2 linked regions of the Caldalkalibacillus thermarum genome follow. The protein of the gene in region 1 interacts with the protein of each later gene in a pairwise test. Links are inferred from orthologs where the notes say so. Each region holds a gene or a part of one and is shown on either strand. Other genes may lie near its edges. The genes, in order: IEW48_RS08990 and tuf.

Region 1 (8,827 bases):
GCTCTGCCGGGTTGGGCGGAATAGGCCCTGAGGTCAAGACATCCAGCCCTTCCACATCCGTATCAGTCTTGATCACATCCTCCAGTGTGGCAGTGCCGGAGATGACATTGGTCAAACCTTCATTATTCAGAAAGCGGAAGGTATGGTTCACCGTTGGTTTGCGCATATCTGCATCCACCAGCAGAACAGCTTTGCCCGCTTGGGCCAGGGTAATAGCCAAGTTAGCTGAAACGATGGACTTTCCTTCTCCCGGTCCGCTACTGGTCACCATCAGGGTGCGCAGTTCCTTATCCACGCTGGCAAATTGGATATTGGTTCTTAAGGTGCGAAAAGCTTCCGAAATCGGTGACTTGGGATCCTGCAGGGTAATCAGTGAGCGTCGTTTATGTGCAGATTGTCTAGACTTCAACTTGTTCTCCTCCTACTTGCCGGCTGTGCCGCACCCGGGCTGTTTGGGCAGCAGGTTCCTCCATCTGGCCAATGGTGCCCAAGACAGGCAGTCCCAGAACGCGCTCCACATCTTGCTCGGTTTTAATGGTATTATCCAGGTACTCCAGCAAGAAAGCCAAGCCAACGGCTGTCATTAAACCCACCACACCGGCAATGGCCATGTTCAGCACCGGCTTGGGTTTAACCGGTGTTGGGTTGTCGGACACTTTCGCTTCGGCCATAATGTGCACGTTATCGACATTCATCAAGTTGACAATTTCCCGCTGAAACGTTTCAGCCACGGCATTGGCAATATAGACAGCCTGCTCCAGGCTGGGGTCCGTCACCGTAATGGCCATCACTTGAGAATCCCGTACGGCACTGACGTTAATTTGCTCATCCAGTTCTGTATAGGTTTTGTCCAGGTTGTAACGTTCAATCACCAGCTCCAGGATGCGCGGACTTTTAATGACCACTTGATAGGTATTCATCAGTTCAATGTTAGTGCGGATATCCCCCTGATTAATTTCATTGCCTGGGCGGCTCTGGTTAACCAGAATCTCCGCTTTGGCCTCGTATTGGGGCGTGATGATAAAGTAGCTGACAATGCCGCTCACCAAAACAGCCACCGCGGTTATGAGGGTAATCAAGGATAATCTTTTTCTCAAAATAGCAAACAATTCCCTTAAATCCAGCTCTTGCACTTCCCGGTTCTCCATAGTACGCCTCCATCTCTCATTTCTTGAAGAATCATAGCATTAGATCAGTTTCCCTTTATAAGACTCATGTCCATTGTAAACAACTTCCTCTGCATTTTCTAGTCTTTTTTTCCCAAATTGCCTTAATGGCCTGCAAGAAGTCCATAAACATGTCCACATCAATATAATCGGCATGATGGCGAAATTGTTTAGCGCTTTTCGGCTGCAAACTGGCCTAACTGGGCCAACTGGGGCCGAATGGCCGGAATCCACTGCCAATCACTCAGTTCATCATGGGAAGGCGAGGCATTGACAAGGTGGACACTCATGGCCACATAGCCCAGGCGAACAAGGGTCATGGTCATCATCCGTTCTTAAGCTTGTCCTATGGATTAGGATGTCCCTGTATCCAGTGTTTTATGGAGAATTGCAAACCAGACGTGATGCACATAAAAACCGCCCGGCGGCGGCCACAACAATTAAATTTATTTAAAGACCTGGTAAAAATTGTCTTAAAACGCGGTTAATTCTGCTTCTCTCCCAGGGCAAACATCAGGTCACCCTCAGCCACAATCTGGTCGTTTACTTTGGCCACGCCATGCCCTTTGCCGATAGAGCCCCGCACCCGGGTCAGCTCCACTTCCAGGTGCAAGGTATCGCCCGGCTTCACCTGCCCTTTGAAGCGGAAGTTGTCAATCCCGGCAAAGAAGGCAATCCGGCCCCGGTTCTCTTCTTTTTTCAGGATGGCCACGGCACCCACCTGGGCCAGCGCTTCCACAATCAGCACCCCGGGCATGACGGGGTAATCGGGAAAGTGGCCGCTGAAAAAGTGTTCATTGGCCGTCACATTTTTAAGACCGACCGCCCGCTTTCCTTCTTCCACCTCCAGGATACGGTCCACCAGCAAAAAGGGATAACGGTGGGGGATGATCTCTTTAATCTGTTCAATATCCAGCATGTCCATGTCTCCTCTCTGAACCAGGATAAAATTTGAGCCTGGGCCAAAATCAGGTGACCAACCTAAGGTATAAAGCCTCATCAGGCGTGCAGACTATGAAATGTCCCCGCTTTCCATGGGAAGTTGGGGTTCACATAAAGGAGTCTCCCAGCTAACAGCTGGTTACTGGGGGGCTCTTTTCACGTTGGGCTCCATGCGCAGATAGGTGTACAGGTAATTCAAGCTGGTAATGATGGAAAACCCAATGGCCGCCCACAAGCCTTCCCGGTAGTAAGGCAGCTGGAACATAATCATCAAAAAGACTATATAATACAGGACCGTGGTGGCCTTGCCCAGCCAGTTGGCCGCCGGCACTTTTCTTTTGCCCCGAAAATGAACAAACATGGAAACTAAGATCATGCCCAGATCCCGGCTGAAAAAGACACCGGCCGCCAACCAGGAGATGCGTCCGTCAATGACAAAGGCCAGAATCACGGTAATCATCATCAGCTTATCCGCCAACGGGTCTAGCAGTTTGCCCGTCTCGGTGACCTGCTGTGTCCTGCGGGCCAGATAGCCGTCCAGCATATCGCTCACACCGGCCAGAATCAGTACGGCAAAGGCCAGCAGATTGGCATAATCCACACCTGAGAAAAAAGCGATCCAAAACAGCGGTATGAAAAAAAAACGGGTAACCGTAATCAGATTGGGTACATTCATAGCGTCCTTCCTCTCTCTGCGCCATAGCAGAAAAACTTCGGCCGTGCTACCGAAGTTCCTTCAGTTAAGTGATGTATATGTTCTACCTCGGTCGTTTTAATCCTTAAAGACAAGATTGTAGATATGTTTCCAGGTCTCGATGTTTATCACCAGCCGCAAGTCTTCCTTGCCGAGCACCCCAAAGCCAACGATCAGCCCGGCCACAAGCGTGGCAAAAAAGCAGAAGAAAATAAACAGCCACTTGGCCATAAACAGTAAGATACGCTGCCGGAGCGGACGCTTGCGCACCAGCATGATCTTTTTCTTTTTTTCCTTTCCTTGTTTTTTCTCCTTCTCTAGCTGTTGTCGCTCTTCCTGCTGAGTCCCCATTTAGAATTTCCCCTTCATCAAGGGCTTATGCACGAATCGAATTGGCCAAGCCCAGCATCTCATCGGCAATGGAGATGGAACGGGCCTTAAGTTGCATCAGGCGCTGGGCAGCCATCACCTGGGTCATCTCCTGGGTCAGGTCTACGTTTGAGGTTTCCAGTGCCCCCTGGCGCAAACGGATGGTGCGCTCCGCCGGATCCTGTTGGGCCAGGTTCAGCACTTCAATCTCTGCTTCCTCCCCAGGCCAGCGGAAACGGTTCTCACCCATGGCTACGAGCTGATCAGGCCGCTCGATATAGGCCAAGCCCAGGACATATTCCACACGGTTCTCGGGTGTTTGGGCCTGATAGGCCGCAAGTGTTCCATCTTCCCTGAGCTCTATTGTATCATAATGGGCCGGAAATGTAATCTGCCCGCCGTCTGCTGCCAAAAGCGGCGAACCGTCAGCCGCCACCAGCCGCACAAAGCCAGCCAGATCAGGATGGGGGGCCAGGTGGAAACGTCCGTCCCGGGTATAGACCACTTCCTGTTGTCCGCCACCCGCTTCAGCATTGTTGATCGATGCCAGGCAGAACCAGGCGTGGGGACCTTCAATCATAAAATCGAGCGGACGGTTTGTGATGATCATGCCGCCTTGCTCGGTGCGCAAGAGGGTTTGGCTGACGCGGCCCCCATGTCCGAGACGCACCCCGTAAGGCGTCAGGCGGCCCGCTTCCTGCCGGAGATGGGGCTGGTTGTGGAGCTGGCGGGTTAACAGATCCTGAAAAGCCGCTTCTCTCCGTTTAAAACCGGCTGTATTGAGATTGGCCAGATTGTGGGCATGGGTATCCACTTTAAGCTGTAATTGGCGCAAAGTGGCTGCTGAGGTCAGCATGACGCGGTTCATGACAGGATTCCCCCCTCTCCTTCAGTCATTAATACAACTTGCCAATCTGGTTGGCCGCCAGCTCCATGTTACGGTCATACGTTTGCAACACCTTTTGATTGGCTTCATACAGGCGGTAGTGCATCAACATCTGGGTCATGGTCTGGGTCACATCCACGTTGGACTGCTCAAGGAAGCCCTGTTTAAGGGCAAACGGGATCCCTCCTGGATTGGCCGGGTCAGTTAAAAAGGGAACATTGGCGGCCAATTGCGGTTCGGCAAAGGGTTCCTCTCCTTCTCCTCCCGGCCAGCGCCACAGGCCATGCCTCTCCCGGATCAAGCGTTCAGGGTGTTCCGTGTACCCCAGCCACAACCGGGGCTCAGGATTCACATCCGCCGGGGCACCACCAGCGGCCTGGGGATCAAGGAGCACCCGCCCGTCTTCTGAGATCACCAGCCGGTCATGGCCGGCATAGATGGGATTGAGCGTCTCATCCAGCACATAATAACCTTCGGGTGTGACCAGATAACCGTCCTGGTCCAGTACAAATTGACCGTTGCGGGTATAGCGGATCTCACCGTCTCCCGCTTGTACAGCGAAGAAAAGGTGTCCCCGGCGTCCCGTCTCAGGATTGGGGGGCAAGTATTGGTCCACAATAGCCACATCCAGAGCCCGCCCTGTTTCCTGGAGCGGCCCCTGTCCAAAGCGGGGGATGCTTTCCTGCATGTACACCCCGGTATGTAACGTGCCAATGGGTGTTTCCAGACGCCCTCCCCTTCCCGGCTGACTGCGGCCGGCCCGGGACGAAGGGGAAGCCTCCAAGCGCTGAAGCAGCATTTCTGGAAACGAACGTACCGCTGCCCGGTCCTGTTTAAAGCCGGGTGTCTGGGCATTAGCCAAGTTGTGGCTCAATATCTCCTGCACCCGTTCAGCGGCAATCATGCCAGATGCAGCGCTGTAGATTCCTTTAAACATGCTCTCCTCTCCCTTTCAGTCTCATGGCTTAGAGCTTAAACCAGTGCTTTTTTGGGGATGCGGTCTAAGTTTTCTAACATGAGGCCTGTCCCCTTGGCGACGCAGGTCATCGGGTCGTCTGCCACCAGCACAGGCACTTGCAGGACGTCAGCCAACAGCATGTCCATGCCGTACAGCAAGGCGCCCCCGCCGGTGAGCATGATGCCTCTGTCAATAATATCGGCCGCCAATTCCGGCGGCGTCCGCTCCAGTACGCCTCTGGCCGCCGTAATGACCTGCTCGACCGGTTCATTTAAGGCCTCATAAATCTCACCCGATGTCACCGTCACCGTTTTGGGCAAACCGGAGACCAGATCCCGCCCGCGGATGTCCATCTCTTCCTGACGGGCATCAGGAAATACAGTAGCGATCTTATGCTTCACGTCTTCTGCGGTGCGCTCCCCGACCAACAGCTTGTACTTCCGTTTAATAAAGTGCTGTATGGCTTGATCGAACTTGTCCCCTGCCACCTTGATAGAAGAGGCGGTGACAATGTCTCCCATGGAGAGCACGGCAATATCCGTTGTACCACCGCCAATATCGACAACCATATTTCCACTAGGTTGGAAAATGTCCATGCCCGCACCAATGGCTGCCACTTTCGGTTCCTCTTCTAAAAAGACGCGTTTGGCGCCGCTTTTTTCGGCTGCTTCACGAATCGCTTTTTGTTCCACGGAGGTAATGTTGGTTGGACAACAGATCAATATGCGCGGAGAGCTGAAAAAGCCCCTGACCCCGATTTTTTGCAAGAAATGTTTCAGCATGTCTTCCGTTATGTCAAAATCAGCGATGACGCCGTCTTTCAAGGGGCGAATGGCTACTATATTTCCTGGTGTCCGTCCGACCATCCGTCGGGCTCCTTCCCCAACAGCCAGCACTTTCCCTGTGTTTTTGTCAACAGCCACAACACTGGGTTCATTCAGCACAATCCCTTTGCCCTTAATATGAATCAACACGTTGGCCGTTCCCAGATCGATGCCAATGTCTCGACTGAACATCTTTATTGCCCTCCCTGTATATCCACTAACCTTGGTTCTCCCGTTGTCATATCTTGGCTTAAATATGTATGAATATATATTTCGCAATCCGTTCAGGGAATTCCTTTTTTCTGACGTTAAAAATTTGCCATTTTGCGTCGAATTTTTTAATTTGTGTACGAACGTGCTTTTTCGTTTTCCTGGGCGTTGACGACAGCCGTTTGTCCTTTAGTCTGCTGCTTTTTCTCACGCTTATACTTGATTTTGGTTGCTTCCCCTCCCCGTAAATGGCGCACGGATTTGTGATATTCCAGTATCTTTTTCACCTCGTTAGCCAGTTCGGGATTGATTTCGGGCAGCCGTTCGGTCAGATCTTTGTGCACTGTGCTTTTGGATACACCAAATGCTTTGGCAATTTGGCGAACCGTGTCCCTGGTTTCCACGATGTGCAGACCGATTTTTAAGGTTCGCTCCTTGATGTAATCCTGCACTCCCCTCGCCTCCTGTACGTTTAATCTGATACATTATATTTGCCAAAAAAGTCAGATATGCTTTAAATCCAAGCCTGACAAGCCAAAAACATGATTTTCTCTTAAAATTAAAAGGCCTGAAAAAGCTTGTCCCAATGCAAAGGGATGCTTTTTCAGGCTTTATATGGTAAAAGGGGGGAATTACGGTTTGAAGCTGTTTGTCGTGCCGCTGTTATTCTCCGTCTTGGGCATCGGTTTGCCGAGAGGCAGCATCATCTTGTTCATCATCTTGTTCGCGGGCGGCATCTTCCGCTTGAGGCGTTTCTTCCTTCTCCGTCTCTTCCGTGTCGGTCATATCAGACAAGAAGTTGTAGGGATTAACCGGAACCCCGTTTTCTTTAACCTGGAAGTGGACGTGTACACCTAAGTCTTGCTTGAAGATGCTGCGCCCGGCGCGTCCTAAGAGCTCACCCTGCTTCACCTGGTCACCTTCAGCCACTTGTACGTCCTCCAACCCTTGATAAACGGTAACCAGCCCGTTCTCATGCTCCAGTTCCACAAAGTAGCCGACCAGAGGATCTTTATCGGCTTTTGTCACGGTGCCGGACAGAGCGGCTACCACATCAAAGGTTTCCCCGCCTTTGTGGGCGAAATCGAGGCCCTGGTTGGGGTGGAAAGAACGCTCATACTGCACCATGGCGTTCAGTTGCTCCTCTTCACTGGCCTCATCGTCAAAGAAGCCCAGGACGACCTGGATGTCGTCACCAACGGCCACAGGCCAGATCATTTCTTCTGACGGACCAGTGACAGGCAGTGCATCAGGATCAAGGTAACCTTCTTCATCGGTCAGGCCCTCTTGCGTCTCCCCTTCACTTTCATAGCCGATGGATTCATACAGTTCATCTGAGTCAAGGGCGTAATCTAAGTTGTTGTTCTGATACCAGGTGATAAGCGCAAGGATGAGGGCTGCTGCCGCTAAGTAGACGGCCGGAAAAAACCATTTCTTTTTGATTAGTTTTTTCCAGAGTGAAGAAGGAATGGGAGTCTCTTCTTCACGTTGAGAAGACAGTTTGTTTTGGTCTTCTTTCATTGTTCATCACCTCAGCAACCATTATTGCCATTTTTAACCGCTTTATACGTTGCTGAGGCAAAATTTTTTTATTATTCCCCCGGCTTATGGTTATATTTATTTTTTCACAATCCACTGGCGGTAATCTTCAATGGCTACATCCTGATAATAATACCGGACAATGTCATCGGCTGTATAGCCTTCTTTGGCCATGCCGTTGGCGCCGTACTGGCTCAGGCCTACCCCGTGGCCGTAACCAGCGGTGGTAATCACCACTTCGTTGCCTGCTATGGTCCACTGAAAATCGGAGGAAGGCAACCCCAACAGCTCCCGGATCTCTCTGCCTGTAAAGGTGCGGTCACCCACCTGTACTTCTTTGACCCGCTGCCCTTCGGTGCGGGACACTATTTCGGCAAAGGGCTGGCCGCTGGAGGCGGGCAGAGACAGCTGAACCCCCAGTTTTTGCTGAAACTCGTCCAGACTGAAGCGCATCTGTTGCTCAAAGCGGGGGGATTCCTTGTCCCAAGGGCTTTCCACACTGCGCAGGTAGGGGATCTGTTTGCCCCAGTAATCCTCCGAGTTCTCCGTGTAGCCATTGCTGGTGGAGAAAAAGGTGGCGTCAATAGGCTTGCCTTGATAGGTGATCACTTTGCCCCTGGTCTCATTGACAGCCTGGTTGATGCGGCTGATTTTGTGGGCATAAGCTTTTCCCCACCGCCGCCTTAATTCCGCTTCGTTTTGGTACACCTGATGGCCTGTATCGTCACGGACGTCCGCTCCCTCCGGCGCATCGTTGAAATCCTTTTCTATCAAGCGGCGGATAATATAGGTGCGGGCGGCCATGGCCTGGGCTTTTAACGCTTCCAGCTCAAAGTCATGGGGCATCTCCGAGGCCACCACCCCGCGCACATATTCTTCCAGAGGCACCTTTTCAATAGTTTTGGTGTTGGTACGGTAGACGCGCACCATAATGTCGGGGACAGGGGCTTCCCCGGGATCAGGCCGTTTAAGCTGCACCACTTCTCCGGCAGCTTGTCCGGCCCCGTGCGGCAAAAATTGAACCACAACACTGGGGACGATTAAGAGCACAATCAGTAATCCAATGGTGATGATCAACACGGATCGCATGCTTGGTTTCACTCCCGCCTGTTTGGTTGTCGGTCTTGTCCACTTCTTTGCGTACAATACATCTTATGGGCACGGCGGGTGGATTATGCCTTCTAAGCCAAAGACTTTTTCTATTTTTGTGAATCATTTTGTAGACAAATGTATAAACTA
Region 2 (3,053 bases), on another replicon or contig:
GACCACACACGGACCAGCTTGGATAACCGTTACAGGAATAAGCGTCCCGTCTTCTGCAAACACTTGGGTCATGCCCAGTTTTTTACCTAAGATACCCTTGGTCATGAAGTCCACCTCCTAATCATATTCTCAGCTCTTATTTTACTCGCTTGTGTGAACCATTTCCTATCAGTCGTCTTTATATCTATCCGCCGCTTTTAACGGATATGTTACAATTTGATTTCAATATCAACACCGCTCGGCAGATCCAGGCGCATCAGAGAATCTACGGTTTGCGGCGTGGGATTTAAAATGTCAATCAAACGCTTGTGAGTTCTCATTTCGAATTGCTCACGGGAATCTTTGTACTTGTGCACAGCACGCAAAATGGTGTAGACCGTTTTTTCAGTCGGCAGCGGAATCGGGCCGGAAACCTCAGCTCCGGAACGCTTGGCCGTGTCTACGATTTTCTCTGCAGACTGATCCAGAATTCTGTGATCATAAGCTTTCAAGCGGATTCTGATTTTTTGTTTTGCCATTTTTGTCCCTCCTTTTCGCCCAATTTAAAATCAGACCTACTCTGCAGAAATTATCCGACACCTCCCATGGCAAAGGGGCCGGGTGTGTCGGTAACCTCCTGCTTCATCGCACCCTTAAAAACCAACAAATCTTATTATACCGAATGATTAAAGGGGACGCAAGCAAAAATCCAAGCTTCTCCTGTCTGGCACTTGACTATCTTATAATAAATAAAAGTAAAATGCAAGGCACAACTCTTTTGGGGGACTTGGAAGATACAGGGTATAAGCAGATCAGGATATGAAAATAAACCATGATAACACAATATGTCTCACAAAAAAGAGGCTATTGGCCGGATCACCAATAGCCTCTTTAATTTTACGCTATTTCAGACTTGTGTCTGCAATTACTCAATGATTTCAGTAACGGCACCGGCACCTACAGTGCGTCCACCTTCACGGATCGCAAAGCGAGTACCGTCTTCAATAGCGATCGGAGAGATCAATTCAACTTCCATTTCTACGTTGTCCCCAGGCATAACCATTTCTACGCCTTCGGGCAACTTGATGATGCCGGTTACGTCAGTGGTGCGGAAGTAGAATTGAGGACGGTAGTTAGAGAAGAATGGAGTGTGACGTCCACCTTCTTCCTTGCTCAACACGTAAACTTGGCATTTGAATTTTTTGTGTGCTTTTACGGTGCCGGGTTTAATCAATACTTGGCCGCGCTCTACTTCATCACGGTTGACACCACGCAACAGGGCACCGATGTTGTCACCAGCTTGAGCTTCGTCAAGAATTTTACGGAACATCTCTACACCGGTAACAGTGGTTTTCTTAGGCTCATCTCTCAAACCAAGAATTTCTACTTCGTCACCCACTTTAACAACACCGCGCTCAACACGGCCAGTAGCAACGGTTCCGCGGCCAGTGATGGAGAACACGTCCTCAACCGGCATCAGGAACGGTTTATCCACATCACGTTCAGGTGTCGGGATATATTCGTCTACAGCATCCATTAATTCAAGGATTTTTTGAGCCCATTCACCAGTAGGATCTTCCAGTGCTTTTAAAGCAGATCCTTTAATGACAGGCACGTTGTCCCCGTCGAATTCGTATTCGTTGAGCAGGTCACGCACTTCCATTTCAACAAGCTCCAGCAATTCTTCGTCGTCAACCATATCACATTTGTTCAGGAAGACAACGATAGCAGGTACGCCGACCTGACGGGACAACAGAATGTGCTCACGAGTTTGGGGCATCGGGCCGTCGGCAGCAGATACAACCAGGATGGCACCGTCCATTTGAGCAGCACCGGTGATCATGTTTTTAACATAGTCAGCGTGACCCGGGCAGTCTACGTGAGCATAGTGACGTTTGTCTGTTTCATACTCAACGTGTGCAGTAGAAATGGTGATTCCGCGCTCGCGCTCTTCAGGTGCTTTGTCGATGGCATCATAGGCTTGAGCTTGAGCTTTACCGGTTTGAGCCAATACAGTGGTAATGGCAGCAGTTAAGGTTGTTTTACCATGGTCAACGTGACCAATCGTACCAACGTTGACGTGCGGCTTGGTACGTTCGAACTTTTCTTTAGCCATTATGATGTTCCTCCTTTAATTAAGAGAATTATTTTTTAAGTTTTTAAGTATGGGATTTTATAGGAGTTAAGAAAGGATTCATCACCATGTGGTGATCCAGCTGAATCCTTTCTTAGCTTACAACATGATAACTGGGCTTGACAATAGCTGTGCCTGTTATGCTTTTGATTTTTCCACAATGGCATCAGCAATGTTCTTGGGTGCCTCTTCGTAGTGATCAAAGACCATCGTGTATGTGCCGCGCCCTTGTGTTTTGGAACGCAATGTGGTAGCATAGCCAAACATTTCAGACAAGGGCACCATCGCTCTGATCACCTGGGCGTTGCCGCGAGTATCCATTCCTTCTACCCGTCCGCGGCGGGCGTTAATGTCACCCATGACATCACCCATGTATTCTTCAGGCACAACGACTTCCACTTTCATAATGGGTTCGAGCAAAACAGGATTACATTTTTTAGCTGCTTCTTTCAAAGCCATGGAAGCGGCGATTTTGAAGGCCATCTCACTGGAGTCCACATCATGGTAACTTCCATCAAAGAGTGTAGCCCTCAAGTCAACCATAGGATAACCGGCTAACACACCGTTTTGCATTGCCTCTTCAATACCTTGCTGTACGGCAGGAATGTACTCTTTAGGCACAACCCCACCAACAATTTTGTTGACGAATTCGAAGCCTTGTCCTCTCTCAAGCGGTTCAAATTCAATCCAAACGTGGCCGTATTGACCGCGTCCACCAGACTGACGGATGAACTTGCCTTCCACTTTAGCTGATGTGGTAAAGGTTTCTTTATAGGCCACTTGCGGATTCCCGACATTGGCCTCAACTTTAAACTCCCGCTTGAGACGGTCGACAATGATATCCAAGTGCAGCTCGCCCATACCGGCAATCGTGGTTTGGCCGGTTTCTTCATCGGTTTCGGTACGGAATGTGGGGTCTTCTTCGGCCAGCTTAGCCAAA

What was found.
Region 2: the proteins of IEW48_RS08990 (region 1) and tuf interact in binary tests that used the Bacillus subtilis proteins (3 or more experiments, as listed by UniProt). The link is inferred for Caldalkalibacillus thermarum from one-to-one orthologs.

What each region holds. Positions count from the first base shown.
Region 1 is NZ_BMKZ01000019.1:850-9,676, forward strand. What follows is about bases 4,031-6,845. They hold IEW48_RS08990 (rod shape-determining protein), read right to left. Parts: upstream 6,032-6,845; coding sequence 5,030-6,031; downstream 4,031-5,029. Other genes in these bases: IEW48_RS08980 (flagellar hook-basal body protein), read right to left, coding at 4,031-4,039; IEW48_RS08985 (flagellar hook-basal body protein), read right to left, coding at 4,068-4,994; spoIIID (sporulation transcriptional regulator SpoIIID), read right to left, coding at 6,178-6,501; spoIIQ (stage II sporulation protein SpoIIQ), read right to left, coding at 6,713-6,845. Also shown: IEW48_RS08950 (CpsD/CapB family tyrosine-protein kinase), read right to left, coding at 1-409; IEW48_RS08955 (YveK family protein), read right to left, coding at 399-1,148; IEW48_RS08960 (hypothetical protein), read right to left, coding at 1,337-1,486; 3-hydroxyacyl-ACP dehydratase FabZ, read right to left, coding at 1,651-2,085; pgsA (CDP-diacylglycerol--glycerol-3-phosphate 3-phosphatidyltransferase), read right to left, coding at 2,248-2,784; IEW48_RS08975 (DNA-directed RNA polymerase subunit beta), read right to left, coding at 2,881-3,153; more of IEW48_RS08980, read right to left, coding at 3,179-4,030; more of spoIIQ, read right to left, coding at 6,846-7,570; spoIID (stage II sporulation protein D), read right to left, coding at 7,667-8,677. UniProt on the Bacillus subtilis protein: Forms membrane-associated dynamic filaments that are essential for cell shape determination. Acts by regulating cell wall synthesis and cell elongation, and thus cell shape.
Region 2 is NZ_BMKZ01000012.1:31,801-34,853, forward strand. What follows is about bases 1-2,877. They hold tuf (elongation factor Tu), read right to left. Parts: upstream 2,096-2,877; coding sequence 905-2,095; downstream 1-904. Other genes in these bases: rplC (50S ribosomal protein L3), read right to left, coding at 1-105; rpsJ (30S ribosomal protein S10), read right to left, coding at 210-518; fusA (elongation factor G), read right to left, coding at 2,252-2,877. Outside these bases: more of fusA, read right to left, coding at 2,878-3,053. UniProt on the Bacillus subtilis protein: GTP hydrolase that promotes the GTP-dependent binding of aminoacyl-tRNA to the A-site of ribosomes during protein biosynthesis.